3 regions of the Microbacterium sp. A93 genome follow, and region 1 is predicted to be linked to each of the others. Evidence: riboswitches for the same ligand, from Rfam matches in the RefSeq annotation. Region 1 holds a riboswitch; each other region holds the start of a gene.
What was found. Region 1 has a riboswitch for S-adenosylmethionine ahead of ACSU1G_RS19735 (O-acetylhomoserine aminocarboxypropyltransferase/cysteine synthase family protein). Riboswitches for the same ligand answer to the same signal wherever they lie in the genome.

Region 1 (9,904 bases):
GCACAGCTGCGCGAAACTCGCCACCAGCTCCCCGGTGACCGGATCGGCGGCGGTCACCTCGAGGGAGCGGGTCCCACTGAACCCCACCGGGACCGACGCCGGCCCGGCGGCGTCCGCTCCCGCCGCACCGGCCGCCGTCGTCCAGGAGCCGGCGGCGAAACCTCCGGTCCCGGCGTTCAGCGGCCGATAGTCCACGCCGTCCGGGATCCGCCACTGGCGCAGGTGTGACTGGATCATCTCGATCACGGGGGCCATCGTGTGGTGGAACAGCGGGTTGGGCAGCAGCTCGGCCGCCGGGTAGTTCGAGGTCAGCAGCAACCCGGCGTCCAGGGCCAGCAGCCCCGGCACCACGCGGCGCAACAGCATGGCGTCGCCCACATCATGCACGTGGAACTCGTCGATGAACACGAGCCGCGCGTCGCCGATGAGGTGCTGCACCGCGTCGTCGATCCCGATCGGGGTCCCGGCCTGGGCCGTGGCCACCACCTGGTTCACCTGGCCCAGCAGCGCGTGCATGTGCAGCCGGATCTTCGGCACCTCGAGGGCGTTGAAGAACTGGCCGGCGATCCAGGTCTTGCCCCGCCCGACCCCGCCGTGCAGGTACACCCCGCGGCCCACCGTGCCGGATCCTCCGGTCAGCAGCCGCACGGTCTGCCGCTGGCCCGCGTCCAGCACCTTCCCTCCGGCCTGGAGCGCCTCCAGCAGCACCGCCTCCCGCAGCCGCGGCCACGGATCCCGGGCCCTGCGCCGGCCGCTCACCGGATGGGCCCGGCGCGCCACGAGGCCTCCGTGGCCACCGCCCGCCCGGGCGGTGGCGACGTCGTCGGGGCTCGGGGCGGAGGTCATGGATCCACGCTAGCGCGGCCGGGTGGGGTTGCCGGCCAGCAGGGGTTCCTACACTGGTGCGGTGACCACCACCGCCCGGCCATCCCCGCCCGCCCAGACCGTCCCGCCCTCGGCCCGCACCGTCCGCTGGGAGATCGTGATCGTGCTGGCGCTGTCCCTGGGCCGCTCGGCCGTCTACGCGCTCGTCAACCTGATCGACAAGTGGACGCAGGCGCCCCTGTCCGGACAGACCACCACCCTGAACCCGGCGCTGGATGACCGGCAGTTCTTCGACCTGACCTATCAGCTGCTGGACATCGGCTTCGCCCTGGTGCCGGTGCTGCTGGTGCTGCACCTGGTGTGGATCCGTGGGCGCGACCCGTTCCGTGCCTTCGGCCTGGACTTCCGGCGTCCGGGCCGGGACGCGGCGTGGGGGATCGGGTTGTTCCTCGCCATGGGCCTGGGCACCGTGGCCGTCTACGCGGCCGGCCGGGCCGCGGGGCTCACCACGGCGATCGTCGGCAGTGCGCTGAACGAGTACTGGTGGACCACCCCGGTGCTGCTGTTCTCCGCGCTGCGCCACGGACTGCTGGAGGAGGTGATCGTGGTGGCCTGGCTGTTCGACCGGCTCGGCTACCTGCAGCAGCTGCGGGCCGGGGCGCAGCCGGTCCTGCCCGTCAGTACATCCGTCGACCCGACCGGAGCGAAAGGTGGGCTGCGCAGCTGGGTGAGTGGCGCCGTCGTTCCCCTGAATCCCACCGCCGTGGTGGTGCTCTGTGCGGTGCTGCGCGGCGCGTACCACCTGTATCAGGGGGTGGGGCCGGGTATCGGCAACCTGCTGATGGGGCTGGTCTTCGGGGCGTTCTACCTCAGGTACCGGCGGGTGATGCCGCTGGTGGTGGCGCACTTCCTGCTGGACGCCGCAGGATTCGTGGCCTACCCGCTCCTGGCGGCGGCCGGCCTGTTCGGGACCTGATCCGTTCTCACCCCCGGCTTTCAGTCGAGTCGGGGGGGGGGGGTTTTTTCCCCCCCCCCCCCCCCCCCCCCCGACTCGACTGAAAACGAAAGGTTTTTAGAGCGTGACGGTGCCCTGGGGGGTCTCGAAGGTGACCTCGAGCAGGCCCGGGGTGCCGGAGGGGGATTCGAAGACCACGTTGAGGTCCCCGACCATCTCCTCCGGATCGGACATGCCCAGCCAATCGCGGACGCGGTCCCGGGAGCCGGCGATGGTGATCGAGGACAGCTCGGCCTGGGGCTCGGCGGCCTGGGAGGGGTGCAGTTCCTCAGTGTGGTCATCCCAGCGCAACAGGTAGGGCACCTGCGGATCCGCGATGAGACCCTTGATGCCGATCTGGCGCCAGGTCAGCTCGCGGCCGTCCGGGAACTTCCGGTTGCCGGGCACGGACTGGCGCTCTAGGCGTTCCTCGAACGGGGCGAGGTCATCCACCGCCACGCACCAGCCCATCCAGCCGCCGCCCATCTCGGAGCGGGCGCGGACGGCCTGACCGAACGGGGCCTTCACGGAGGAGGGGTGGTCCAGGACCTCAACGACCTCGAGGTACTGGCGGTTGCGCAGCGGGAAGATCGCGTTGCGGGTGCCGAAGCGGGGGTGTACACCGCCCTTGACCCGCTCGATGCCCAGGGCATCGGCGAGACGGGCCACCGTGGCGGCAAGGCCTTCTTCGGGTCCAACGGCGTACGAGACGTGATCCAAGCGCATCATGTGCATATCGTCGCACTTTCTTAGGCCTCGGACAGGTTAGGTTAACCTCACTTGAAACGTGGCGCACCTCACAGCCCTGGCCTGGTTTCATCCCCGAGTCGCCCTGATGTCGCCCTGATGTCGCTCTGCGACGTAGGGGGATGAATCGTCCGGGCCGATCTGGCACACTGGATTGAGGTCATGAGTGCCAGCATCAAGCCCCGGCTTGCTGGCCGGCAACCCTCCAGCTCGCGGTGGGGTGCCCCGGGTGAGGACCAGGCAGGTGCCGACCGGCATCTGCAAGCGCGGCCACCTCGGCGCAGCGGGTTGACGGATCACGCCCGCTGGCACCCGCGGGTGGCCCTGGATTGACAGGAGCCGTCACTTGACTGACACCCCCACCACCCCGGCCACGGACGCCACCGATGCCAGCGCCTGGGGCTTCGAGACCCGGCAGATCCACGCCGGCATCCCGCAGGAGAACCCCTACGGCGCCACCGTGCTGCCGATCATCCAGTCCAACTCCTTCGACTTCCCGTCCGCCGAGGTCGCGGCGGACCGCTTCGCGCTGAAGGATCTGGGCCCCATCTACACGCGCATCGGCAACCCGACCCAGGAGGCGGTGGAGGGCAAGATCGCCGCACTCGAGGGCGGCGTGGGCGCCCTGCTGCTCGCCTCGGGCCAGGCGGCCACCACCGTGTCCATCCTCAACGTGGCCGGCGCCGGGGACCACCTCGTGGTCTCCGCCTCCCTCTACGGCGGAACCCAGAACCTCTTCAAACACACCCTGGCCAGGATCGGAGTCACCACCACGTTCGTGCAGGACCCGGACAACCTGGACGAGTGGAAGGGCGCCATCCGGGACAACACCAAGGCCCTGTTCGGCGAGACCCTGGGCAACCCGCGCGGGGACGTGCTGGACATCCGCGCCATCGCGGACGTGGCCCACGCGGCCGGGTTGCCGTTGATCGTGGACAACACCCTGGCCACCCCGTACCTGCTGCGTCCCATCGAGCACGGCGCGGACATCGTGGTGCACTCGGCCACCAAGTACCTCGGCGGTCACGCCGCGGCCATGGCCGGGGTGATCGTGGACGGCGGCACCTTCGACTTCGCCACGCAGCCGGAGAAGTTCCCCGGGTTCAACACCCCGGACGAGTCCTACAACGGCATCGTCTTCGCCCGGGACCTCGGTGTGGACGGCATCCTCGGGGCCAACCTCGCCTTCGTGCTCAAGGCCCGCGTGCAGCTGCTGCGGGACTTCGGCAGTGCCATCAGCCCCTTCAACGCGTTCCTGCTGAACCTGGGCCTGGAGACGCTCTCCCTGCGCATGGAGCGACATGTGTCCAACGCCCGCCGGGTGGCCGAGTACCTGGACGGCCACGCCCTGGTCGAGTCCGTGATCTTCCCGGGCCTGCCCTCCAGCCCTTGGTATGAGCGGGCCCAGCAGTACCTACCCGCCGGCCCCGCCGGGTTCGTGTCGTTCGAAATCGTCGGCGGCCGCGAGGCCGGCGCCCGGTTCGTGGACGCGCTGAGCCTGCACCATCACGTGGCCAACATCGGCGACGTCCGCTCGCTGGTCATCCACCCCGCCTCCACCACGCACTCCCAGCTGAACGAGGCCGAGCAGCGCGCCGCCGGCGTCACGCCCGGCCTGGTGCGGCTGTCCGTGGGCGTGGAGAGCATCGAGGACATCCTCGCCGACCTCGACAACGGCTTCGCCGCTGCCGACGTGAGTGCCTAGGGACGGAGTCGACAGCATGACCGCCATCACCGCCCAGCACGCGGCCACGGCCCTCCCCGAGGGGGGCCTGCACACCCAGCGCATCGGTGCCCTGGACTTCGAGACCGGCGGCCACCTGCCCGAGGTGGAACTGGCCTACGAGACATGGGGCACGCTCAATGCCACGGGCTCGAACGCCGTGCTGGTGCTGCACGCCCTGACGGGATCCACGCACGTGGCCTCCTCCGACGCCCTCCCGGAGGAGGGCTGGTGGGAGGGCATCGTCGGGCCCGGCTGCGCCATCGACACGGACCGGTGGTTCGTGGTGGCCCCCAACATCGTGGGCGGCTGCTACGGGACCACCGGCCCGTCGTCGCTGGACCCGGACGGGACCCCGTGGGGTTCGCGGTTCCCGTTCACCACCATCCGTGACTCGGTGCACGCCGAGGCCCGGTTGGCCGACGCCCTGGGCATCCACCGCTGGCAGGCCGTGGTCGGCGGCTCCATGGGCGGGGCCCGCGCCCTGGAGTGGGCCGCCACCTACCCGGAGCGCGTGGCCGGCATGGCCGTCATCGCCTGCGGCGCGCACTCCACCGCCGAGCAGATCGCCTTCGCCCAGGCCCAGATCCAGTCCATCACGCTGGACGCCAACTTCCGCGGCGGGGACTACTACCCGGGCCCGACGCCGGACGGCGGCCTGGGCATCGCCCGCAAGATCGCGCACATCACCTACCGGTCCCAACCGGACATGGACGGCCGCTTCGGCCGCGGCGCCCAGGCCGAGGAGGACCCCTTCGGGCAGTCGCTGCGGCGGCTGGGGCGCTATCAGGTGGAGTCCTACCTGGACTACCAGGCGGCCAAGCTCGTCAAGCGCTTCGACGCCAACAGCTACCTCGTGCTGACCGAGGCACTCATGAGCCATGACGTTTCCCGAGGCCGTGGCACCGAGGCCGAGGTGCTGGCCCGGATCACCGCTGCGCCGTTCATCGCGGCTGTGGAGTCGGACCGCCTGTATTTCCCGGGCCAGTCCCAGGAGCTGGCGCGGCAGCTGCCCGGCGAGGTCCCGGTCTACATGATCGACTCGCCGATCGGCCACGACGGCTTCCTGACGGATCTGGACCAGGTGGCCGCGGACATGACGCGAATCCTGGGGCTCTAGCCACACCGATCCTGCCCAGCCACACCCATCCTGCCCTGCCACAGCAATAATCACTGTGGCTGGGCAGGATCAGTGTGGTCGTTGATGTCCTCCACCAGGTTCCCCGCCCGGGTTCCCCGCCCGGGTTCCCCGCCCGGGTTCCCCGCCCATGCTCCCGGCCCTGGATCCCCGCCCGGGTTCCCCGCCCATGCTCCCGGCCCTGGATCCCCGCCTGAAGAACGACCACCAGGAACACGCCGTCCGGCCGCAGGACGGGATGGATGTCGGTCAGGACTCGAGCGGGGCCGGCCGGGTGCGGCGAGCGGTGCCCTGGGCCAGTGCCAGGTGTCCGCCGAGGAATCCGGCCGCTGACGCGACGGCGTTTCCGCCGGCCGCCAGACCAGCCCCCCAAGCGTGGCGCCCCCGGAGGCGCGCCACGAGGGAGCCCGCGAACAGGAAGAGCGCGGCATCGGTCCCCAGCGCATGGACGGCACCGATCCGGTGCTCCGGACCCTTGGTCTCCGCCCAGTCTGCCGCGCCGGCGAGAGCCGTGGGCACCGCCGCCAGCACACCGGTCGTGACCAGCAGCGTGGCGGCCTGCCGGGACTGGCTCCCCCCGGCCAGATCGAGGATGGAAGCACCCATCCAGCTGCCGAGCGTGATATCGGTGAGTGGCGGGTGTACGGAGTGGCCGAGGACATCGGTGCGGAAGGGACTGTGGCGCACCCACCTGAGGATCGGCCCGTAGGCGAACCGCTGGGCTGCGGCCAGACGGTCCGCGACCGGGCTCTCGCCCAGTGTCCGCAAGACCGCTGCCGGGAGGGACCGGACATCTGCAGTCGGGGGCATGATGATGACCTCCTGGTCCCCACCTCGAGTGCGGAGACCCCATCTCGAAACGATTCCCTCCGCTGGAAATTATCCCACCGCTTCCCGCGTCATGGCAGTGCCCGCCGCCGGTCCTCTACTCGCCAGGGTCGGTGCCCTGGACCATCGGATGACCGAACATGGGCTCGGCCAGGGGGCGCTTGGCTGCCAGGCCGTCTCCGGAGGACTGGCGCCGCAACCGGCGCAGCACCCAGGGCATGAGGTGCTCTCGGGCCCAGTGCACGTCCTCGGTCCGGGCCTGACGCCAGCTCTGGTGCACCGCGGGTTTGGGCTCGAAGGGCACCAGGTCATGGGGCACGTTGAGCGTCTCCAGCACCATCGCGCCGATGGTGTGGTGACCGGTGGGGGAGAAGTGCAGCCGGTCTGCCGCCCACATCTCCTTGCGCGTGAGCTCCCGCAGCGCCCAGAGGTCTGCCACCACGGCATCGTGGCGCAGGGCCACCGTGTGCACGTTCTCGTTGTAGATGGCCACCTTGCCCCGGATCCGCCCCATCATCGGGGTGTCCCGGATGTCCGGGCCCGTGAAGAGCACCACGGTGGCGCCGCTGGCTGCCAGCCGGCCCACCAGCCCGTCCAGGGTGAGCGTGATCCGTCCGGGTCCCCGCCCGGACGGATCACGTCATTGCCGCCGGCGCACAGGGTGATGAGGTCGGGCTGGAGGTCGAGCGCGGGCCCGGCCTGTTCGGCAGCGATCTGCGCGATCAGCCGGCCGCGGATGGCCAGGTTGGCGTAGGAGAAGTCCTCGCCCTCCCGGACGCGGTATGCGAGCTCCTCGGCCACCCGGTCCGCCCATCCGCGGTGGGCGCCGGGGTGGTGCGGGTCCGGATCGCCGATGCCCTCCGTGAAGGAGTCGCCCAGCGCCACATAGCGGCGCCAGGGGTGGACCGGGTGCAGGGCAGCGGTCGAGTGTGGTGTGGATACGGCATCAGACATGTCTCGATCCTAGATCCCGGGTTACCCGTGGGTCAGTTCGGTCCTCGCCTACGCTGGGATCCATGACCGAACCACAGAACCCCGCACCATCCCCTGCATCCACCCCGGCTGGGCCCACCGAGCCGTTCGTCCGCTGGTCCCGGCCCGAGGCCGAGCGCGCGGGCACGCACCTGCTGGTGATCCTGCACGGCTACGGTGCGGACGAGAATGACCTGTTCGGGATCGTGCCGGAGCTGCCGGAGAAGTTCACGTTCGCCTCCGTGCGGGCGCCGTTGGTCATGGACCACGGCGGGTACACGTGGTTCCCGCTGAACGCGCAGATGGGTTCGGATCCCCTGGCCGTGCGGGCCGCCATCGAGGACCTGCAGTGGTGGGTCGCGGCGCAGCGGCCGCACTTCGAGTCCACCTCGCTGCTGGGCTTCTCCATGGGCATGGCCATGGCCACCTCCCTGCTGCGCCTGGACCCGGAGGCCTATGCGTGCATCGTCGGGCTCTCCGGCTTCGCCATCGACCCGGACCCCGCCCAAGGTGCCGGGGTGGGCGCGGGGACCGGCCCCCTGGCCGGCTTCTTCGACGACGAGGCGGTCAAGGCCGCCCGGCCGAAGGTCTTCTGGGGTCGGGACCAGGCCGACCCGGTCATCACGCAGGACAAGGTGGAGTACACCCACGCCTGGATGAACGCGCACGTGGACATGACCAAGGTGCTCTACGCGGGGATCGGCCACGGGATCGGGCCGCAGGAGCTGCGGCACGTGGGGGAATTCCTCGACTACACGGTGAAATAGCCCGGTCCCCGGCAGCGCCGCCCGCACGCGAGGGTCAGCGCCCGGCCGGGACCACCTTCACGGCCTCGCCGGAGAACTCGATCACGTCACCGTGACGCAGCTGCCGGCCACGGCGGGTCTCCGGATCGCCGTTGACCTGCACCAGGCCGGCCTCGATCACCACCCGGGCATCCGCCCCGTCCTCCACCAGGCTGGCCAGCTTGAGGGCCTGGCCCAGGCGGATCACCTCGTCGCGGATCTCCAGCGGCGCGGGGTGGGCGGCCGGAGCATCGGGGGCTTGACGGTGGTTTCCGTGGTTCTCAGGGGCAGGATGTGCGGACATGACTCCATTGTGGCCCGAAGTACCGTGCCGGTGCACCAGCCCGGCACCGCCGGAACCCTCCGCGGACCGGCCAGGAGCTGTCCGTCCGCCATTCCCACCCCGAACGACGACGAGACATCGCTCCGGGCCCTCCGACCTTGGTACCGTGCGGGCGCTATGTCCATCGGATTCCTCATCGGGTTCCTCGCGCAGGCGGCGCTCGTTTCCCTCACCCTGGTGGCGCCCCGCCGTCCGGGGTGGCTCTCCCGCCTCGGCTTCGCCGTCTCCGTCGCCTACAACGAGGCACCCTTCCTGTTCATCTGGCTCATCGTCCTGTCCACCGTCCTGCCGGCCCTGGACGGCGGACCCGTGGCACCGACCGATGCCGTGGCCTGGGGCCTCAACCTGGCGTTGGTCGCCGGCCTGCTGGTCATCGTCTGGCGGGGCACCCTGACCGGTCCCGTGGTGCGCCAGGCGCTCGATGACGGCCTGGGCCCGGACTGGTGGCAGCACATCGACCCCGGGCTTGCCGGGCTCCTGCGGCGCCGGACCCCGGTCCTGCGTATCGTGCTGATGCCGTTCGTGTTCTGTCCGGTCACCGTCCGGGCGCACCGCAACCTCGCGTATGGGCCGGACGGCCGCCGCCATCGGCTGGACCTCTTCCACCGCCGCGACCACCAGCCCGACCAACCGGCCGGCGCCCCGGTGCTGGTGTATCTGCATGGCGGGTCCTTCACCTCCGGTCGGAAGAACTTCGAGGGCCGGGCGCTGGTGTTCCGGCTGGCCACGCAGGGTTGGGTGACGATCAGCGCGGACTACCGGCTCCGGCCGCAGACGGACCTGTATGGCCACCTCGACGACGTCAAGCGGATCCTGGCCTGGGCACGCGAACACGCCGGAGGGTACGGTGCGGACCCGACCACCGTGGTGCTTGCCGGCGGTTCGGCCGGCGCCCAACTGACGATGCTCGCGGCTCTGACCCAGAACGAACCCCGCTTCCAGCCCGGTTGCCCCGGTGCGGACACCTCCGTGACGGCGGCCGTGGCCCTCTACGGTTGGTACGGCGGATACTACGAGGTGGGTGGCCCGGCATCGGACGGCGGGGCCCAGGGGCACGACGCGCGGGACGTTCCTCCGTTCTTCATCGCCCACGGCCAACGGGACTCCCTGGCCCACATCGAAACGGCCCGGGCCGCCGTCGGGCACCTGCGCCGGGGTTCCCGCGAGCCGGTGGTCTTCGCGGAACTGCCCTACGGCCAGCACGCCTTCGATCTCTTCCACTCCTTCCGCAACGCCGCCGTGGTGGAGGGCATCGAGTCCTTCACGGCCTGGGTGCGCTCGCGGGGCGTGGACACCCGAGGGCACCACGGCCCTTAGACTGAGCCGGTACCCTTTCGCAAGCCCCAATGCACCGACCGCCGCCAGCGGCCGAAGTAACAGACACGGATGTGATGCCTCCATGGCCCCCAAGACCACCCTCGACCAGGTCATCTCCCTCGCGAAGCGACGCGGTTTCGTCTTCCAGGCAGGAGAGATCTACGGCGGTTCCCGCTCGGCGTGGGACTACGGTCCCCTGGGCGTGGAGCTCAAGGACAACATCAAGACGCAG
Region 2 (9,904 bases), on a different contig from region 1:
GCATCACGCCACGGGGGCCGGCTCGCCATCGTCAAGGAGCCACTCCATGTCACAGGACATCGTCGTCGAGCTGCAGGACGCCGTCCTCACCGTCACCCTGAACCGCCCCGCCAAGAAGAACGCCCTGACGGAGCAGATGTACGGCACGCTCGCCGGGGCGATCGAGCGCGCGGAGGATGATCCGCAGGTCAGGGTGGTGGTGCTCCGGGCCGAGGGAGACCTCTTCAGCGCGGGCAACGACATCGCGGACTTCTCCCGCCTGGCCGCCCAGATCACCGAACAGACCACCCCACCGACTGCCGGCCAGACAGCCGACCAGGCTGCCGGCCACACGCCCAACCGAACCTCGGGCACCCCGGGCGAGGGGCCGGCGTCGGGCGTCACCGGACAGATGGCGGTCTGGCGGTTCCTCCACGCCCTGGCGGCCAGCACCACGCCGATCGTCGCCGCGGTCCAGGGCAAGGCGGTCGGGGTGGGGACCACCATGCTGCTGCACGCGGACTACGTGGTCCTGGCCGAGGGGGCCACCCTCATCACCCCGTTCGTGGACCTCGCCCTCGTGCCGGAGGCCGCCTCCACCGTGTTGCTGCCCCAGCGCATCGGCCACGCCCGCGCCTTCGGGATGTTCGCGCTCGCCGAGCCGCTGTCCGCCGAGGATGCCGTGGCCTCGGGCCTGGCGAACCGGCTGGTCCCGGCGGCGGAACTCCACGAGACGGCGCAGCAGGTGGCCGCGACCCTGGCCGCCCGGCCACCGGGGTCGCTCGCCGCCACCAAGCGCCTGATGCGGGACGCGGAGGGACTGACCGCCATCATCGACCGCGAGGTGGCCGAGTTCGCCGGGCGTCTGGGCAGCCCGGAGGCCCGCGAGGCCTTCGCCGCCTTCGCCGAACGACGGAAACCGGACTACTCCCGGTTCACCTGACCACGACCCCCAGACCACCCGACCACCCGACCACGGAGGGATTCCCATGACCGAGACCACCGCCCGTCCCAACTCCGAGCGGGCCCTGGCCGGCCGCACCCTGCTGATGTCCGGGGGCAGCCGGGGCATCGGACTGGCCATCGCCCTGCGAGCCGCGCGGGACGGGGCGAACGTGGCCCTGCTGGCCAAGACGTCCGAGCCGCACCCGAAGCTCGAGGGCACCGTGTATTCGGCGGCGGAGGCCATTGAGGAGGCCGGCGGGCAGGCGCTGGCGATCGTCGGGGATGTGCGCGACGACGGCTCGGTCGCCGATGCGGTCGCCCGCACCGCGGAGCGCTTCGGCGGGATCGACGTGGTGGTCAACAACGCCAGCGCCATCGACCTGTCCGGCACCGCCGAGCTGCCGATGAAAAAGTACGACCTGATGCAGGACATCAATACGCGGGGCTCGTTCCTGCTGGCCAAGACGGCGCTGCCCTGGCTGGAGACGTCCCGGGCTGCCCACATCCTGACGCTGAGCCCGCCGCTGAACCTCAACTCGCAGTGGGCCGGGCGGCACCTGGGCTACACGATCGCCAAGTACGGGATGTCCCTGGTGACCCTCGGGCTGGCCGAGGAGCTGCGCGGGCAGTCGATCGCCGCAAACAGCCTGTGGCCGCGGACCACCATCGCCACGGCGGCCGTGCGCAACCTGCTCGGTGGGGAGCAGATGGCGGCCCGCTCCCGTACCCCGGAGATTATGGCCGATGCCGCCTGGGAGATCCTCACGCGGGACCCGGTGGAGTGCACGGGGAACTTCTTCCTCGACGACGAGGTGCTCGCCGAGGCCGGGATCACCGACCTCTCGGTCTACGGCGGTCCGGCGGAGACCCTGGAGCGGGACCTGTTCCTGGACGGGTAGTCAGGTTGAGGGCCGTGAGAGGCGGGGGCGCTCGACGGCCGGCATCTCGTCGAACCACTCAACTTCGGTGCTGTGTAGGCCGGCAGCAATCGCGGTGGCGGTCTCTCGCCATGAGGTCAGTTCGGCGATGGCCAAGTGAGGTTGTTCTGTAGAGAACGATGCTCGGGCAGCGTCGAGAATCTGCTGCGCACAGGTGTTCCTGTCCTCCTCAGTGAGGGCCAGCATCCAGGGAAAGAGCTTCGTCATTCGTTCCGCGAGCGTGCCGTTGGAGTCGGTAGCGGCCGCGATGAGCTGGGCGGCGAGTTCCAAGAGCTTCCGCCGCGCTTGATCGTGGCTGTCCGTCATCAAGACGAGAGACTCTCCATCGCGCCGCGTGACTGTGACTGGATGGTCTGAAGCAGCTGCGAAGACCTCCGCAGAAGCGCGGCTGAGATCTGAAGACTTGAATTCAGTTTGGGGTGGAAGGAGAGTGGGCATGGTCGAATCATAGTTCAGAACATGATCTGAATAAAGTGTGAGGCCGCTGAACTTGAACCCGCAGTGGGCCGGCCGGCACCCGGGCTAGACGATCGCCAAGCACGATGGCGGGTGCTGTGCTGGGGACAGGCCGCGGTCAACCCTCCAGATTCAGCACGATCGACTTGGTCTGCAGGTACTCGTTCAGCCCCTCGGGGCCATTCTCGCGGCCCCAGCCGGAGGCCTTGACGCCGCCAAAGGGGACCGCCGGGTCCATGAGGCCCCAGCCGTTGATCCAGATGATGCCGGCCTTCAGGCGCGAGGCCACCCGCTGACCCTTCACCGCGTCGCCGGTCTGGACGCCTCCGGCCAAGCCGTAGGCCGTGCCGTTCGCCACCGCGATGACCTCTTCCTCGGTGTCGAAGGGCTGCACCGTGAGCACCGGCCCGAAGACCTCGCGCGCCACCGCCGGATGGTCCTCCCGCACGTCCACCAGGACCGTGGCCGGATAGAAGTACCCCGGCCGCTCGGGATCGGGATCCCCGCCGACGAGCAGACGAGCACCGGCGGCCACCGTGTCCGAGACCAGGGCCGAGACCCGGTCGAACTGCTTCTGGCTGATCAGGGGGCCGAAGACTGACTCCGGGCGGGTGATGTCACCCCAGGGGATGCTGGAAACGGCCTGCGGTAGCCGTGCGAGGACCTCCTCGTACACCGGGCGTTCGACGTACAGCCGGGAGCCGGCCATGCAGAACTGTCCCGCGTTGAAGACGAACGACTGGATCACCGTGTCGATGGCGCGGTCCAGGTCCGCATCCGCGAACAGGATGTTCGCCGAGTTCCCGCCCAGTTCGGAGACGACCGGCCGCAGGTTCTTCCCGGCCTGGCCGGCCACACGGGCACCCACCTCGGTGGAACCGGTGAAGGCCACCTTGTCGACCTCCGGGTGCCCCACGAGGTGGTCGCCCAGTGCGGACCCGACGCCCGTGACGACGTTGAAGACGCCGTCCGGGACGCCCGCTTCCTGGAGGATCTCGGCCATCTTCAGCGAGGAAAGCGGGGTGTCGTCGGCGGGTTTGAGGACCACGGAGTTTCCGGCGGCCAGGGCCGGGGCGACCTTGGACGTGGAGAGGATCAGGGGGAAGTTGAACGGCGTGATGGCCGCGACGACGCCCAGTGGCTCCCGCTGCACCGTGGCGAGGACGCGCCCCGGGGTCTGGCGGACGGAGCCGTCGAGCTGCTGGGCCAACATCCCGTAGTACTCGAACGTCTCGGCCGCACCGTTCACGTCGACGGCCGTGGCCATGGCGATCGGCTTGCCGGCGTCCTGGCTCTCGATCCGTCCCAGTTCCTCGGAGCGCTCGCGCATCAGGCGGCCGACCTCGAGCAGGATCCGGGCCCGTTCGCGCCCGGGCAGTCCCGACCACACCCCGGAGTCGAAGGCGGCGCGGGCGGCGGTGGCGGCGGCGTCCACATCCGCGATGGTGGCGCGGGCGACGTCCGTCAGCTTCTCCCCGGTGGCGGGTGCCTCGACCGCCATGAGGCCGGCCCCGGTGGCGTCCCGCCATTGCCCGCCGATGAAGAGCCGGCCGGTGGGGAAGGGGTTCTCGCTGACGTGCGGTGAGGTTTCGGTGACGGTCATGGTGGCGTCCTTCGCGGTGGTGGCGGGTGGTGGCGCGCAGGGGAGGGTGGGCTGCGCTCAGTGCTTGATGAGCCCTCGGATGTTCTTGCCGGCCTTCAAGTCCTCGTAACCCTGGTTGACGTCCCCCAGGGCGTAGGTCCGGGTGATCAGGGCGTCGAGGACCAGCTGTCCCTGCTGGTAGAGGGAGAGCAGGCGCGGGATGTCATAGGTGGGGTTGCAGTCACCGAAGAGGGTGCCGCGGAGCGTCTTCTTGAACAGCGCAAGGATGGTGCCGGGGACCGTGACGGAGGGGTCCTCGAGGACTCCCATGCTGGTGACCACCGCGGTCCCACCCTTGCGGATGGCCTCGAAGGCCGCCGACGTCACCGGCTCCTCGAGGTGTCCCACGGTCACGATCGCCTTGTCCGCGCCGACGCCGAGCGTGAGGTCCCGGGCCAGCTCGGCCGCCTCGGCGGCGTCGGCGACCGCGTGGGTGGCCCCCAGTTGCAGGGCGGTCTCCCTCTTGAACGGCTCGGGATCCACGGCGATGATGTTCGCGGCCCCCGCATGGCGGGCCCCCTGCACGGCGTTGGAGCCGATCCCGCCGACCCCGTAGACGATCACGGTCTCACCGGGGCGGACGTCGGCGGCGTAGACCGCCGAGCCCCACCCCGAGGGGACGCCGCAGCTGACCAGGGCGGCCTTGTCCAGGGGGATGTCCTTGGGGATGGGGACCACCGAGTTCTGATGCACGACCCCGTACTCGCTGAACGTGCCCAAGGAGTTCATGCCGCCGTACTGGCCGTGCTCCCCGGTGAAGACGAAGCGGTCCCCTGGCAGGCTGCCCACCAAGGCGTTCGCGCCCAGATCGCACAGGGCCTGCTGGCCGGTGGCACACCAGCGGCACGTGCCGCAGTTGGGGATGAAGGAGCAGACCACGTGGTCGCCCTCCCGGACCCGCGTCACCCCCGGCCCGACCTTCTGGACCACTGCCGAGCCCTCGTGTCCGCCGACGAGGGGCAATCGCGCCTCGGAGTCACCCTGCAGGATGTGGAGGTCGGAGTGGCACAGTCCCGAGTAGGCGTATCGGAGCAGGACCTCTCCGGGGCCGGGCTCGGAGAGGTCGAGCTCCTCGATCCTGAAGCCCTTGCCGGGTTCCACGATGACGGCCGCGCTGCTCTTCACTCTGCCTCCTGGTGGGTCACATGACGTTCAGGCGCACTCCAAGCACAGTCGCTGGAATGAGATCCGTATCACTGTGGACCCTAGGGAGGTGTACTGGAGGCTGCAATGGCACTTTCACCTGGAAGAAGGGAGGTCCTGTCCTCAGCCCAGAGACTCGAGCAGCTCGGCACACGCCTGCTCGCACCGGCGGCACGCCTCGGCGCAGACCGTGCAGTGCGCGTGCATCTCGGCATGCTGGCCGCACTCATCGGCGCACACCCGGCACGCGGTCCGGCAGGCCTCGAGCAAGGCACGGGTGGTCTCGGCGTTGTTGCCGGTCTGGCGGGAGAGGACCCGGCCCGTGGCTGCGCAGAGGTCTGCGCAGTCCAGGTTGAACCGGATGCACTGCCGGAGGTCGGCGACGTTGTCCTCGGCCAGGCAGGCGTCCGCACAAGCGGTGCAGGTCTGGGCGCACTCGAAACACGCCTCGATGCACTGGGCCAGCTTCTCTCGGTCGATCGTGCCCAAGTCCTTCGGATAGGTCTCGAGCATCGAACTCACGTGATGGGTCATGACATCCTCCTTGGACGGGCCAGGTCGGTCGGCGTGATGAAACGATCGGTGGTGGCAACGCCTCGGCGGACGCTCAGAACAGTCCGGCGATCGAGCCGGCGATCCAGAAGCCGACGAAGACCAGGACCAGGACCAGCAGGGCCACCAGCCAGGCCTTGTTCTTGGCACCGACGCCTCGCTGGTCCTTGTCGAGCTCGTTGTTGGTGGGCTCCGCGCTGGTGCCCTCGGCTGGCGGGGTGTCCCCGTCGATGCTGTGGCCCGACGTCTCACGGGTGGCCTCGGCCGGGTTCTCGGAATGGCCTCGGGCCTCTTCGGGGTCGATGGTTGACACGGCTACCTGCCTCCTGCGGTCGGTCATGCGGGGCATGCGTAAGCACAGGCTAACAAGGCCCCCGGCCCGCAGAGAGGGTAGGTCTGCGGCGCCTTTGAAGCACGACCCGCGGCCCAAGGGCACCCTGATGCCTCCGGCCCATGACAGGCCGCGAGACCCGACTGACGCTGATTCCTGCCGCGGCAAGAGGTGACGCTGGCGTCAGGCGCGCAGTTGGTCTGCGGTAACGGGTCCGCTCGTGAGCGCCGCGAAAGCGGGGTCGGCATCTGGAGAAGGGCTCTTGAGCCGGTCCGGGTCCCACTTGATGAGGGTGGCGGTGAGGAAGCCGACGAACGGCACGGCGGCCATGGCCATGATCGCCCCAGAGGTGCCCAACCAGGCCTGCAGCAACGGGAACAGGAACAGGCCCGCAGCGGCGCCGATGTTGCAGAAGGTGGTTGAGACGCCCATGCCCAGGCCTCGGAGATGACTCGGATACGCGAGCGCGGACAGTGCCGCACCACCCGGGGCGGCCAACCCCGCGTGGAAGAGGATGAAGAGGGACGGCAGCAGGATGGCCACCGCCAGGGGAGCGGACTCGAGCGTGAGCCCGAAGACCACGAGAATCACCGCGCAGGCGGCGAAGCCGATCTGGATGGCGCCGCGGATGCGCAGTCGGGACGCGAGGCCGGCTGCGGCGAAGCCGCCGACGATGCCCAGGACGTTGAACGCTGCCGCTCCGAGGGTGGCTCCCGCGAAGCTCTCGCCGAACAGGGTCAGGGCGATGATCGGCAGGTACCAGCCGATCGCGTAGTACTGGCAGGCCTCGGCGAACCAGGCGACGTTGGCCAGGACGGTGCGTCGCAGGTAGGGCGCGCGGAACAGCGTGGCCAACCGGCCGGCGTCGTGCTGGGTGGTTCCGGTGACCGAGCCGTCTGGGGCGGCGGTGACCGCGGCGCCGGGGAACTCGTACATCCGCTGCAGGGCGGCGGCGGCCTGGGCGTACCGGCCCTTGGAGGCCAGCCACCGCGGGGACTCCACCAGCACGGCCCGCTGGGAGACGAGGAGCGCCAGTGCGACGACGGCGCAGCTGCCCAGCAACCAGCGCCAGATCGAGGTGCCGACCCCGAGGTGGTAGATGCCGAAGGTGAAGAGCAGGTTGGTGGTGGTGGCCACGTACCACATGCCCTGCCAGCGGTTGAGCTTGCTCTGGTGCCGTGCCGGCAGGAACTCGGAGATATAGGTCAGCAGCGCTCCGAAGTCCATGGCCCAGGCCACGCCGGCGAGCACGCGGGAGAGGATGAGGATCTCAAAGCTGCCCGCGGACAGTCCGATCACCATGGCGACCAGGGCGAAGGCCTTGGCTGCCAGGAGGATGTTCAGCCGCCCGAACTTGTCCGCCAGGCCTCCGGCGAAGGGGCAGACGAAGATCGCCACGAACATGTAGGTGCTCGTCACCAGGGAGACCTGGACGGGGCTCAGGCCCAACTCGCGGGTCAGCGGATCGAGACCGGAGGCGAGGGCCGCACCGGCGTAGGCCTCGAAGAACACCCCACCCAGGCCGAGGATCCACACCCACTTCATGGCCGGCCGGGTGCGGCCGATGTCCAGGCCGTGGACCACGGATGCCTCGGAGTCGATTCTCAGTGTGGACGTGCTCATGGCCTGTCTTCCCTACCTTGGCTCGCGTCTTGCCCGCACCAGTGGGCTGCGGGCCGAATCCTCACCTGGGGCACCCCGCACGTGCGGAGGGTTGCCGGCCACGGAACCAGGGTTCGCTGTGTGTGGCACTCGTGATTCGCCGCCGACGCTATCGGCGGGGCGGGCCCGGGGCATGCCGGCGGTCATGGTCCGTCATCCTGGCGGTGTTTGAGCCGATCACCCGGGTGCAGGGGACGGAGATGACGCCGTGAGACGCAGGCTGGCCTGCCAGGTGCTCCAGGACCTCAGCCCGCCGGCACCTCCAGGACCTCAGCCCGCCGGCACCTCCAGGGCCGCCTCGATCGCTGAACGCATCTTCTCGGGGCCGGTGGCCGGGGCGAAGCGTTCGAGGACCTTCCCGTCCCGGTCGACGAGGAACTTGGTGAAGTTCCACTTGATGGCCCCGCCGAGCAGCCCGGAGGTCTCCTTCTTCAGCCAGGCGAACAGGGGGTGGGAGCCGGAACCGTTGACGTCCACCTTGGCGAACATGGGGAACTCGACCCCGTAATTCAGCTGGCAGAACTCGCTGGCCTGAGCGTCCGTGCCGGGCTCCTGGTTCGCGAACTGGTTGCAGGGGAAGCCGAGCACCACCAGGCCCTGGTCCTTGTACTCGGCGTAGAGCTCCTGCAGGCCTTCGTACTGGGGCGTCAGGCCGCACTTGCTGGCGGTGTTGACCACCACGGCCACTTGGCCGGCATAGTCCGCGAGCGGCTGGTCCTGACCGGCCACGGTGGGGGCGGTGAAGTCGTAAAGGGTGGGCATCAGTCCTGCACCACGTTCACATGGACCTCGATGTTGCCGCGGGTGGCGTTGGAATACGGGCAGACCTGGTGGGCCTGGTCGGCGAGCTCCTGGGCCTGCTCGGCGGGCAGGTTCGGCACGACCACCTCGAGGGTGACCTCCAGGCCGAATCCGCCGGCGCCGTTGGGGCCGATGCCCACTCGCGCGCCCACGCTGGACTCGCCCAGGTCAGCCTTGGCTTTGCGGGCCACCATCTGCAAGGCGGAGTGGAAGCAGGCCGCGTAGCCGGCGGCGAAGAGCTGCTCCGGGTTCGCGCCGTCGCCGGTGCCGCCCATCTCCTGCGGGGTGGCCAAGTCCAGGTTGATTTTGCCGTCCGCGGTCTGGGTGCGGCCGTCGCGGCCGCCTCCGGTGGCCAGGGCTTCGGCGGTGTAGATCGTCTGCATGGGGATCTCCTGATGGTGGTTGCGTGGGCGTGTGGGGAGCTGGTCAGGTTGCGGCCACGAAACGCTGGGAGAGGTCCCGCAGCGCGAGCAGGTCTGCGGTGGAGAGCCCGACGGCGTCCAGCAGGCACCGCTGGACGTCCACCGCGCGCTCGCGGAGGGTCTCACCCGCTGTGGTCAGCCGGACGGTCACTCGGCGGGAGTCGGTGGTCTGGCGCTCGCGGGTGATGAACCCGTGCTCGTCCAGACGGCGCAGCAGCGGCGAGAGTGTGCCGCTGTCCAGGTGCAATCGCTCGCCGAGCTCCGAGACCGACTGCCCGTCTTGCTCCCAGAGCACCAGCAGCACCAGGTACTGCGGGTAGGTCAGGCCCAGTTCGTCCAGCAGTGGCCGGTAGGCCTGCTGGGCTGCCCGGGCCGCCGAGTACAGGGCGAAGCAGACCTGGTCCTCCAGGTGGAGGTTCGGTGGGGCTTCGGGGGTGCTCATGCAGGAAGTATTGCGTACAATTCAGTTGTGTGCAATAGAAGGCTCGAGGAGGGGGTGTCGAGGACGGTGCAACCGAGCCCGTGGCGGGCCCGCATTCCGGGTCAGGACGGTTTGCTGGCCTGGCCGTCCAACCAGAGCGTGTCCGAGGAGTCGCGGTGTGAGCCGGAGGTTCCCACGTGTTTGGCGTCGATCTGAGGGCCCTTCTGGATGACGTGGACCAGGGCCATGCCGTGGCCCCGGCCGAGTCCGTAGTCGGTCTTGAGCCAGTCCAGGATCTCGCCCGCCTTCACGGAGTCATCGCTGTACCCCCGGGCCTGCGCGATCTCGAGCAGCTGGCGCGGGGTGAGGCCGGTCTTGTTCTCAATGGCGTCGAGATAGGCCTGGAATGACATGGAACCTCCTGGGTCCTCGGATTTCACCGACCGGCGAGCGCCGTCTCGAGCGCCTCGGCGAATCGATCCACCTCGGCAGTCGTATTGTAGAAGTGCGGGGAGACCCGCACCAGGCCCAGCTTCTCCACGACATGGACACCGGCTCGCAGTAGTTCGGCCGTGATGGCCGCGGAATCCTCGGTACGGAAGCTGACGATCC
Region 3 (9,904 bases), on a different contig from region 1:
GTCATGACCCACTGCCCCGACCGGACGACGAGGTCCTGCGGACCGTGGGACTGGACGGGGCCGCCGTCGTACTCCGCGAGGAGAAACAACTGGTCAACCGGCAGCCGCGGGACACCTCCCGGTCCATCTGGACCATCCTGCGGGTGCACATCCTCACGCTGTTCAACCTCGCGATCGCCGCCTGTGCGGCCTCGATCATCCTGCTGGGCCGCTGGTTCGACCTCGTCTTCTGCCTGGCCGCCGTGGCCAACGTGGTCATCGGCGTGATCCAGGAGTACTCGGCCAAACGCAAGCTGGACGCGATCGCCCTGCTCCACCAGGATGCCGTGCAGGTGCTGCGGGACGGTGCCGAGCGGGCGCTGCGCATCGAGGAGATCGTGCTGGATGATGCCGTGGTGCTGCGCCGTGGTGATCAGGTCCCCGCGGACGGGGTGGTGCTCTCCTCGGAGGGCCTGGACATCGACGAGTCCCTGCTGACCGGGGAGTCCGACGCCGTGGGCAAGCGTCCGGGTGACCCGGTGCTCTCCGGCTCCGCGGTGCTCTCCGGGACGGGGCTGGTGAGGATCACGGCGGTCGGTGCGGACTCCCATGCCTCCCAGCTGGCCATCGAGGCCCGCCGCTTCGCCAAGGTGCCCTCCGAGCTTCGCGGCGCGCTGGACACGGTGGCGAAGTGGCTGACCATCGCCTTGGTGCCGATCGTCGCGGTGATCGTCAACGGCCAGGTCCAGGCGGTCGGCGGGTGGACCCAGGCCTTGGAACACGGAGCGCTCGAGCCGGCCGTGGTCGCCTCGGTGGCCGCGATCACCTCCATGATCCCCCAGGGCCTGGCCCTGATGACCACGATCTCCTTCGCGGTGGCCGCCCTCAAGCTGGCGCGGGAGGAGGTCCTCATCCAGGAGCAGCCGGCGGTCGAGATCCTCGCCCGCGTGGACACCGTCTGCCTGGACAAGACCGGCACGCTCACCGAGGGCCGGATCGTCTTCGACGAGGCCACCTTCCTCACCGAGGCCCACGACCTGCAGCAGGCCGGCGCCCACGTCCTGGCCTGGTTCGGCGCGGACGCCAACGCCAACCCCACCGCGCTGGCCCTGGCCACGCCCTTCACCGCGCCGCCCGCCCAGGCTCCCACCGCCCAGGTGGCCTTCTCCTCGGAACGGCGCTGGTCCGCCGTCGCCTTCGGGGCGCCTTCCCGCCCACGGGCGTACCGGGAGGAGCCCGCCGAGCACCGCCTGGGGCACGACGACGGCGCGCACCCCGGCGCTGCCGGCCTCCCGGATGCGGTGGCCGGCGCCTGGGTCCTGGGTGCCCCGGAGGCCCTGCTGCCGGCTGCCGACGGCGCGGCCGGGACCCGGGAACGGGTCGAGGGGTTGTGTGCCGAGACCACCAGCCGGGGGCTGCGCACCATGGTGCTGTGCCGATCGCGCCGGCCGGCCGGGGACGGCTCGTGGTTCGGCGGCACGGCCGGGACGCTGCCCCCGGTGCTGGAGCCGGTGGCGCTGCTGACCTTCCGCGAGAAGGTCCGCGACGACGCCCGGGACACCCTTGAGTACTTCCGCGCACAGGACGTGGAGCTGAAGGTGATCTCCGGTGACCACCCCCGGACCGTGGCCGCGGTCGCCCGGGAGGTCGGCCTGTTCGTCACGGGCGACGGCTATGACGCACGGGACCTTCCGGAGGATCCGGAGGCACGCCGGGCAGTCCTGGCTGAGCACTCCGTGTTCGGGCGGGTCTCCCCCGAGCAGAAGAAGGGCATGGTGGTGGCACTGCAGGAGGCCGGTCACGTGGTGGCCATGACCGGGGACGGCATCAACGACGCCCTGGCGCTGAAGACCGCAGACCTGGGGATCGCGATGGGCAACGGCGCCCCGGCCACCAAGGCCGTCTCCCGCATGGTGTTGCTGGACAGCCGCTTCTCCCGCCTGCCGAAGGTGCTCGCGGAGGGACGCCAGGTGATCGCCAACATGGAGCAGCTGGCGCACCTGTACCTGACGAAGACGGCCTACGCCGTGCTGTTCGGCGTGGTCTTCTCCCTGCTGGCCTGGCAGTATCCGCTGCTGCCCCGCCAGGCCTCCACCGTGGACTTCCTGATGATCGGACTGCCCACGTTCTTCCTGGCTCTCGTGCCGAACCAGCGCAGATACGTCCCCGGTTTCCTGGGCCGGGCCCTGCGGTTCGCCCTGCCCTCGGGAGTGGTCATCCTGGCGGGGATGCTGGCCGTCAACGGCTATGCCCGCTGGTTCGCCGGGATCGAAGGGTTCACCGGGGGCGCCGTGGGGGTGGTCCCGGGGGACGTCTCTCTACAACAGGTCCAGACCGCCTCCGTCATCACGCTGACACTGATGGGCCTGTGGGTGCTGAACCTGATCTCCCGGCCGATGACGCGGTTCAAGCTGGCGCTCGTGGCCTCCACGTACGTCCTGCTGCTGTTGGTGCTGCTCATCCCGGCGTCCCGGGACTTCCACCAGTTCGAGCTCCCGCCGCTGGACCTGGCCGTCGCCGCCGTGGGCATCGGGGCCGTGGCGTGCCTGTTACTGGAGGGTATCCACCAGGTGCACCGGCGCCGGCATGCCGTGACGGACGGTCAGTCGCCGCCCAACGTTACGCCGCGAACTGTGGGGTAGTAAGAAGCCGCCGATACACTCAGATCGTTGTTGGCCGCGAAGGTGGTCACGACGGCAATCGGGCCAGCGCCCGGTAGGATCCCCAATCCAAGGAGCATCCCCATGGCAGCACCCAGCCCCGGTTACTCGATCACCCTGCAGGTCGAGACGCCCGTATCCTTTACGTCCACCACCGACCTCGCCGCAGCGGTGGCCGCTACCGGTGCGGCCGTGACCGCCCTGGACGTGGTCGAGTCCCACCACAGCTCCATGATCGTGGCCGTCAGCTGCGACACCGTGGATGCGGGCCACGCCGAGACCGTCCGTACCGCCGTGGAAGCCCTCGAGGGGGTCACCGTCCACGAGATCACGGACCGCACCTTCCAGCTCCATGAGGGCGGCAAGATCGAGACCACCCTGCGCGTGCCGTTGCGCACCCGCAATGACCTCTCCCGGGCCTACACCCCCGGCGTGGCCCGCGTCTGCATGGCCATCGCCGAGGACAAGGAGCTGGCCCGCCAGTTCACGATCAAGAAGAACACCGTGGCCGTGGTCACGGACGGCACCGCCGTGCTGGGCCTCGGAGACATCGGCCCGGAGGCCGCCATGCCGGTGATGGAGGGCAAGGCCGCCCTGTTCAAGCAGTTCGCCGGCGTGGATGCCTGGCCGGTGGCACTGGACACCAAGGACACCGAGGAGATCATCTCCATCGTCAAGGCGATCGCCCCGGCCTACGGCGGCATCAACCTCGAGGACATCTCCGCCCCGCGCTGCTTCGAGATCGAGGCCCGCCTGCGCGAGGAGCTGGACATCCCGGTCTTCCATGATGACCAGCACGGCACCGCGATCGTGGTCCAGGCCGCCCTGACCAATGCCCTGAAGCTCACCGGCAAGAAGATCGAGGACGTCAAGATCGTGGTGGCCGGCGTCGGCGCGGCCGGCACCGCCATCATCAAGCTGCTGATGGCCTCCGGGGCCCGCCACATCGTGGCCTCCGGACGGTCCGGCATCATCGAGCGCGGCTCCCAGCACACCGACTCCAACCGCCAGTGGCTGGCGGACCACACCAATGAGGAGGCCTTCTCCGGCTCCCTCAAGGAGGCCGTGGCCGGGCGCGACGTGTTCATCGGCGTCTCCGCCCCCAACCTGCTGGACGAGGCGGATGTGGAGAAGATGAACGAAGACTCGATCATCTTCGCCATGTCCAACCCGGACCCGGAGGTCCACCCGGAGATCGCCTCGAGGCATGCCGCGATCGTGGCCACCGGCCGCTCCGACTTCCCGAACCAGATCAACAACGTGCTGGCCTTCCCCGGTTTCTTCCGCGGCCTGCTGGACGCCGAGGCCTCGGACATCACGGACGAGATGCTCGTGGTGGCTGCCCAGGCCATCGCCGAGACCATCACGGACGAGGAGCTCAACCCGAGCTTCATCATCCCCTCGGTCTTCGATCCCGAGGTCTCGGTGCGGGTGGCCGAGGCCGTGGCGCGGGTGGCCACCCCGCGCGGCTGAGGCCCGCTGGTCTGTGAGCCTCGCTGGGTCTGGTTGAGACCCGCTGAGTCTCACCCTGCAGTCTGTGCCCCGGTTCAGCCCGGCCATCTCGCGCTGAGTCGGGGCACCGCTGTCTGCACCGGCCCCGGCAGGGTGCCGAACGGCTCCACCTGCACCGGGTGCCCCTGGCGGGTGGACCGCTTCCAGGTCCCCACGGCGTGGCCCCGGTGCAGCACGGTGCCCTTGAACACCCCGTTCCGGCCGGGCACCACCCGGGCCTCCTCGGCCTTTGTCAGCACGGCGGAACGGTCCTGGTAGCCCAGCACGATCTCATCGAATCCGGGCAGCAGCAGCGGTGCGGCGGTGGCCCGGGCCCGGTCCGCATACCGGTCCGGCAGTCCGGCGGCCATCCAGTGCTCCCGGCCGCCGACGTCGGCCGCCTCCAGCTGGTCCGGGGCCTCGCCCTGGATCTCGCGCAGCGCGGCCCGCGCCTCCGTCTTGCCCAGCTTGGACCACCAGCAGAAGTCCTCCAGGGTGGCCGGTCCGTGGGACCGCAGGTAGCGCAGCAGCAACTCCCGCAGCGCCTCGTCCCGGCTACGCGCGGACGAGGCGGGTGGGGACGGGGCGTGACCGGACGGGGCGTGGGCGCCGATCCACTCCTGGACCAGCACGATCCGCTGCTGGTTGCCCTCGGTGGGACCGAAGCACAGCACCCCGGTCAGGGCCAGGAAGAAGATCAGGTGGTAACCGCGGCCGGAATCCACCGCGATCCCCTCCCGCGTCCAGGCCTCCAGCAGGCCGGCGCGCGTCAGCCCGGTGCCGGAGAGTTCCCGGACGGCGGTGGCCTCGGCGGTCCTCAGCGTGCCCGGGTCCAGGCCCAGCTCCTCGCGCCGGCGGCCCGTGGCGGTGAGCATCTTCGGGCCGGTCAGCTCCAGGATCCACCCGAGGTCCTCGGAGGCCACCACGAACAACGTCCCGCGCATCGGCCAGGACCGGACGATAAGGCCGGCGTCGTACGCCTGCCGGACGGCCGCCGTCGTTCCTGTGGTGTTGCGACTGGTGCCCCCGGTGCTGCGGCCGGAGCCGCCGGGGGCGGAACGCAGCGCCAGGGAGATCGTGGATCCCGGATAGTCCTGGCCCTGTGTACAGGTCAGGGACCGGGCGGCCTCCACGGGCGTGGGCCAGGGCTCGATCAGTCCTTGGGCGAGCAGGCGCATGCGGGCCACGAGCTGTGGGGTGAGTGTGAGCATGGGGTCTCCTTCGCTGGGGACAGTGTGCCACGGGCCCTCGCTGCTGCCCGCTGAACCTGAAATTCGGCTGGGAATGCCCCGAGACTGCACTGGGTACAGATTGACCGGAGTCCGCACAGAGTGAAGACTCGGGACATACCCGAGCGGTGGATCCCGCCCCGGGAGGACGCCACAAAGGAGAGACCATGAAGCGATTGATCACCCTCGGCATCGGCGCGGCCCTCGGTTACCTACTGGGCAGCCGCGAAGGCCGGCAGAATCTGGACAAGTTCGCCAAGAACGCGCAGAGCTTCTGGAATGACCCGAAGACGCAGGAGCAGGTCCAGCGCGCCACCTCCACCGTCAAGGAGCAGGCGCCCGTGGTGGCGGAGCGGGCCGCCGGGCTGGCCGACAAGGCCACGGAGGCCGTGAAGGACAAGGCCCCGAACCTGGCGGAGAAGGCGGACAAAGCCAACGCCGCCGCCCACACGGCCACCCAAAAGGGCTCCGACGCGACCCAGGGGCTGGCGGACAAGGCCTCCAGTGCCGCGGAGAAGTCGGCCGGCAAGCACGCCACCGGTGACTCCAACGCCTCCAGTGGCGACACCACCGTGAAGTCCTCGAACGGTGACGTCCTCTCGGATCCCTCCCAGTCCCTCGAGAGCGAGGGTGGCGGACCCGACCGCTACTGATCCGGATCCGCCCCACCACGGTCCAGCACGTTAGAGACCCCGGTCCCCGTTCGGGGGGCCGGGGTCTCTGCCTGCCAGCACGCCGTGGGCCTCTCCAACGCCGCCTTCAGGCCCAGAGTGACCCGACCCCCACCGTGGTGACATCCATCGGTCACATGATGCGCGGGGAGGGGAGGGCGAGGGATCAGGCGGTGACGCGGTTCCGCAGGGCGAAGCCGGAGCCGTAGTGGTTCAGCGGCAGGTGGTCGCCCTTGCCGAAGAGCTTGTGGCGCATGGTGCCCTCGGTGTACTCGGTCTTGTACCGGCCGATCTTCTGCAGCTCGGGGACCACGAACTCCACAATGTCCTCGAACGTGCCGGGGGTGATGTGGTAGGCGAGGTTGAAGCCGTCCACATCGGTCTCGTCCTGGATCCGGGCGAGCTCGCGGGCCACGGTCTCCCCGGAACCGATGATGACCGGGCCGAAGCCGCCCACGCCGCACCACTCGGCCAGCTTGCGCACGGTCCACTCGATCGAGTCGTCCCCGGAGGCCTTCTTGAAAGTCTCCACGGCGGACTGGATGGCGTTGGACTTGACGTCACCGATCGGCTCGTCCAGCTCGAACTCGGCCAGGTTGATGCCCATCCAGCCGGACATCAGCACCAGTCCGCCCTCCACGTCGATGTACTGCGTCAGCTCCTCGTACTTGGCCTGGGCCTCCGCGTCGGTGGCACCGGTGACGATCGTCTGCATGGACATCACGCGCACGTCGTAGGGGTCGCGGCCAGCCTCGGCCAGGGACTGCCGGATCTTCGCTGTGGTGCCCTTGATCAGCTCATCCGTGGGCGAGTTGATGAACACGGCCTCGGCGTGCTTGCCGGCGAAGGCGCGCCCGCGGGTCGAGGCCCCGGCCTGGTAGATCACCGGGGTGCGCTGCGGGCTGGGCTCGGTGAAGGCGATGCCCGGGGTCTTGAAGTACCCACCCTCGTGCTCGATCCGGTGCACCTTGGTCGGGTCGATGAAGACGCCGGACTCCTTGTCATACAGGACTGCGTCGTCCTCCCAGGACCCTTCGAGCAGCTTGTAGACCACGTCGAGGTACTCATCGGCGTGGTTGTACCGCTCGTCGTGCTCCATCTGGTCTTCCTGGCCCATGTTGATGGCGGCGGACGGCAGGTAGCCGGTGACCACGTTCCAGCCCACGCGGCCCTCGGTCAGGTGGTCCAGCGTGGCCAGCCGGCGGGCGAACGGGTACGGGTGCTCATAGGCGGTGCCGGCGGTGACCCCGAAGGTGAGGTTCTTCGTGACGGCGGCCATCGGCGGGACCACGAGCAGCGGATCATTGACCGGCACCTGGGTGCCGGCCCTCAGGGTGGCCTCGTCCGAGGAGCCGTAGACGTCATAGGGGCCGAGGACATCCGCGATGAACAGGCCGTCGAACAGGCCCTTCTCCAGGGTCTGGGCCAGTCCGGTCCAGTAGCCCAGCGTGTTGTAGTCGCGGGCGTGGTCCTCCGGGTGGCGCCACAGGCCCGGGGACTGGTGGGCCACGCAGTTCATGTCGAAGGCGTTGAACAGGATCTCCCGCTGGCCGGCGGGTGTGACGGGCACACCCTCGGGGAGGCGGGCGGATGCTGCGGATTCAGGGGTGGGGACAGACACGATGATGCTCCTTCCATCGGTTCTGGCGGTAGCACCTGTCCGGTACACGATGTGCCCGGTGGTTGCTGCGGCGTCGTCGAGCCAGATCTCTCAGCCGCTCTGGATGGTTACCTGTAGATTGCACCACACCCCGGCGGTCCGGTACCAACCGCCTCGTCACGAGGAGTCACTCCAGGTTCAGCCCGCGGCCAAGACCACGATCGGCTCGGTGGTCGGGGCCTCCGAGCCGCCATCGGGTTCCACGGTGACGGCCATGGCGGCACCGGCGGGGACCTGCTGCATCCTGACCAGGGCGCGGCCGCCCTGGACCTGAAGCAGTCCCGCCGGCTGGGGCGGCTGCTCACCCTGGATGGTCCACAGCTGGTAGTCGTGCCCGTCGGCGGGATCCGGCAGGTCCCGCACGGCCAGCACGGCCTCACCGTTGGGTGCCATGGCGGCCTCCGCCGCTCCGCCTCCGGTGACGGCGGACTCGAGGCGTTGTGCCCCGTCCACCTGCAGGACCTGTTCGAGGGCGGTCAGCTGCTCGCCCTCGGAGATCCCGGGCGCCTCGACCCAGGGCTGCGTCACCAACAGGCCCACGGCGACGGCGGCCGCTGCGGCCGCCGAGGCCACCGTCACCCACCAGCGGCGCCGGTCGGGTCGGCGTCGGGCGCGGTGCCGGTCCAGATCGGCGGGACGGGAGCGCTCGGGGCCGGGGTCCTGTTCCGTGCCGGCCGCGGCGCTCAGGACGCGGTCCCGCAACCCGGCCGGGGGCCGGGCGGGCGTGCTGGCGGCCAGCCGGGCGACCGTGCCGCTCAGGGCATCGGCGCGGGCCCGCAGCTCCGGGTCGGCCTCCAGCCGCCGTTCGAGGTCACGCCGTTCCTGATCGTCCACGGCGTCCAGCGCCCAGGCGGCGAGCAGCGCGTCATCCGGCCCGCCGCCGATCCCGCCGTCTTGCCCGCCATCGATCCCGTCACGGTGTCCATCGCGGTTCATCAAGCACCCACCCCCAAACAGTCCTGTAGTCGTTGCAGCGCGCTGCGCATCCGGGATTTCACGGTGGCCAGTTTGGCGCCCAGGCCTTCGGCGACCTCCCGGTAGGTCTGCCCGCCGTAGTAGGCCGCGGTCACGGCCTCGTACTCCAGCTCGGTGAGTGTGCCGAGGCACTCGTTCACGCGATCCCGGTCCTCCACGGCCTCGTTCCGCTCGGCGACGTCATCATGGGCGCGGTCGAACGCGGCCACCCCGGCCCGCTGCTCGCGGTCCCGGCTGGCCTGGGTGGACCGGATCAGGTCCACCGCCCGCCGGTGGGTGATGGAGCAGACCCAGCCGATCACCGAGCCGCGCGCGGCGTCGAAGCGGTCCGCGGAGCGCCACACGTCCATGAGTGCCTCCTGGGTGACGTCGGCGGCCAGGTCCGCGTCACGCACCACCTTGCGGGCCAGCCCGTAGGCCACCGGTGCCACGTCGTCGTAGAACGCGGCGAAGGCCTCGTGGTCACCGGACGCGCTGCGCTGCACCAGGCCCGCGAGGTGGCGGTCCCGCTCCTGGGGCCCGCGTTGCCCGGCGGTGGGCCCTGCCTCGCTCGTCATCACCTCAGCCTAAGTGGCGCTGCCTCCTGTCCGTGTCTGCCCCGCGCCGGATCCGGCGGGATATCCAGTGTTCGGAGCCGCGGCCGCCGCGGATGGGTCCGAGCCGCATCTCCTTCGGTGTGCCGGCTGGTGTGCCGGCTGGTGTGCCGGCTGGTGTGCCGGGAGAGCAGCCCGGGGATCAGGACGCCTCGGCGGTCCCGGTGGACAGGTAGGGGACGGGGCGGGTCCCGTTGACCTCCCAGTCACCGACCATCCGGGCCATGAAGGCCGCCGGGTCATGGCTCGCGACGGTCCGGGCGTTGCGCCAGTGCCGGTCCAGCCGCAGGTCCGTGCTGGTGGCGGAGGCGCCGAGCGTGTCGAAGATGCGGGTACAGGTGTCCAGGACCAGCCGCGGCACCACCACATGCGCCCGGTGCGCCGTCAGGGCGGCGCGGTACATCGCCTCGGCCGCCGCGCCGCCGTCGTGCTCCGCCTTCTTGCCCTTCAGATTCCCGACGCCGGCCCCGGCCCCTTCCAGCGCGCCCTCCGCCAGCGCGAGCGCGGCGTCCAGGTCCCGTCCCGCGGCCCGCACGAGTTCCTCGGCGGCCGCCTGCTGCGCGGACATCTCGCCGACGATCCCCAGCAGCTGGTCGTCATCGCGCGGGGTCAGGCCCCCTCCGGTGTTCGGCGAGCGCCGGCGCAG

Region 2: linked by a shared signal. The riboswitch ahead of ACSU1G_RS22300 (MFS transporter) and the one ahead of ACSU1G_RS19735 (O-acetylhomoserine aminocarboxypropyltransferase/cysteine synthase family protein) in region 1 are both predicted to bind S-adenosylmethionine.
Region 3: linked by a shared signal. The riboswitch ahead of ACSU1G_RS21830 (LLM class flavin-dependent oxidoreductase) and the one ahead of ACSU1G_RS19735 (O-acetylhomoserine aminocarboxypropyltransferase/cysteine synthase family protein) in region 1 are both predicted to bind S-adenosylmethionine.

Annotation. Positions count from the first base shown of each region.
Region 1 is NZ_JBPXMT010000008.1:43,884-53,787, reverse strand. Features, by position in the region: gene zapE (cell division protein ZapE) at 1-846, opposite strand, end outside; gene ACSU1G_RS19745 (CPBP family intramembrane glutamic endopeptidase) at 908-1,801, shown strand; gene ACSU1G_RS19740 (VOC family protein) at 1,898-2,554, opposite strand; SAM riboswitch class IV at 2,725-2,839, shown strand; gene ACSU1G_RS19735 (O-acetylhomoserine aminocarboxypropyltransferase/cysteine synthase family protein) at 2,913-4,271, shown strand; gene metX (homoserine O-acetyltransferase MetX) at 4,288-5,409, shown strand; gene ACSU1G_RS19725 (DUF2231 domain-containing protein) at 5,677-6,237, opposite strand; partial or broken gene ACSU1G_RS19720 (SGNH/GDSL hydrolase family protein) at 6,353-7,209, opposite strand; gene ACSU1G_RS19715 (alpha/beta hydrolase) at 7,272-7,994, shown strand; gene ACSU1G_RS19710 (RNA-binding S4 domain-containing protein) at 8,029-8,316, opposite strand; gene ACSU1G_RS19705 (alpha/beta hydrolase) at 8,473-9,672, shown strand; gene ACSU1G_RS19700 (glycine--tRNA ligase) at 9,755-9,904, shown strand, end outside.
Region 2 is NZ_JBPXMT010000009.1:230,161-240,064, forward strand. Features, by position in the region: gene ACSU1G_RS22265 (enoyl-CoA hydratase-related protein) at 47-922, shown strand; gene ACSU1G_RS22270 (SDR family oxidoreductase) at 969-1,823, shown strand; gene ACSU1G_RS22275 (prevent-host-death protein) at 1,824-2,300, opposite strand; gene ACSU1G_RS22280 (aldehyde dehydrogenase family protein) at 2,437-3,921, opposite strand; gene ACSU1G_RS22285 (NDMA-dependent alcohol dehydrogenase) at 3,979-5,085, opposite strand; gene ACSU1G_RS22290 (four-helix bundle copper-binding protein) at 5,227-5,637, opposite strand; gene ACSU1G_RS22295 (DUF6480 family protein) at 5,711-5,968, opposite strand; gene ACSU1G_RS22300 (MFS transporter) at 6,170-7,609, opposite strand; SAM riboswitch class IV at 7,630-7,746, opposite strand; gene ACSU1G_RS22305 (glutathione peroxidase) at 7,919-8,410, opposite strand; gene ACSU1G_RS22310 (organic hydroperoxide resistance protein) at 8,410-8,832, opposite strand; gene ACSU1G_RS22315 (MarR family winged helix-turn-helix transcriptional regulator) at 8,876-9,313, opposite strand; gene ACSU1G_RS22320 (DUF4287 domain-containing protein) at 9,415-9,705, opposite strand; gene ACSU1G_RS22325 (aminotransferase class V-fold PLP-dependent enzyme) at 9,729-9,904, opposite strand, start outside.
Region 3 is NZ_JBPXMT010000009.1:127,183-137,086, reverse strand. Features, by position in the region: gene ACSU1G_RS21850 (HAD-IC family P-type ATPase) at 1-2,621, shown strand, start outside; gene ACSU1G_RS21845 (NAD(P)-dependent malic enzyme) at 2,724-4,112, shown strand; gene ACSU1G_RS21840 (winged helix DNA-binding domain-containing protein) at 4,187-5,341, opposite strand; gene ACSU1G_RS21835 (YtxH domain-containing protein) at 5,527-6,012, shown strand; gene ACSU1G_RS21830 (LLM class flavin-dependent oxidoreductase) at 6,197-7,600, opposite strand; SAM riboswitch class I at 7,662-7,761, opposite strand; gene ACSU1G_RS21825 (anti-sigma factor domain-containing protein) at 7,829-8,626, opposite strand; gene ACSU1G_RS21820 (sigma-70 family RNA polymerase sigma factor) at 8,626-9,222, opposite strand; gene ACSU1G_RS21815 (acyl-CoA dehydrogenase family protein) at 9,401-9,904, opposite strand, start outside.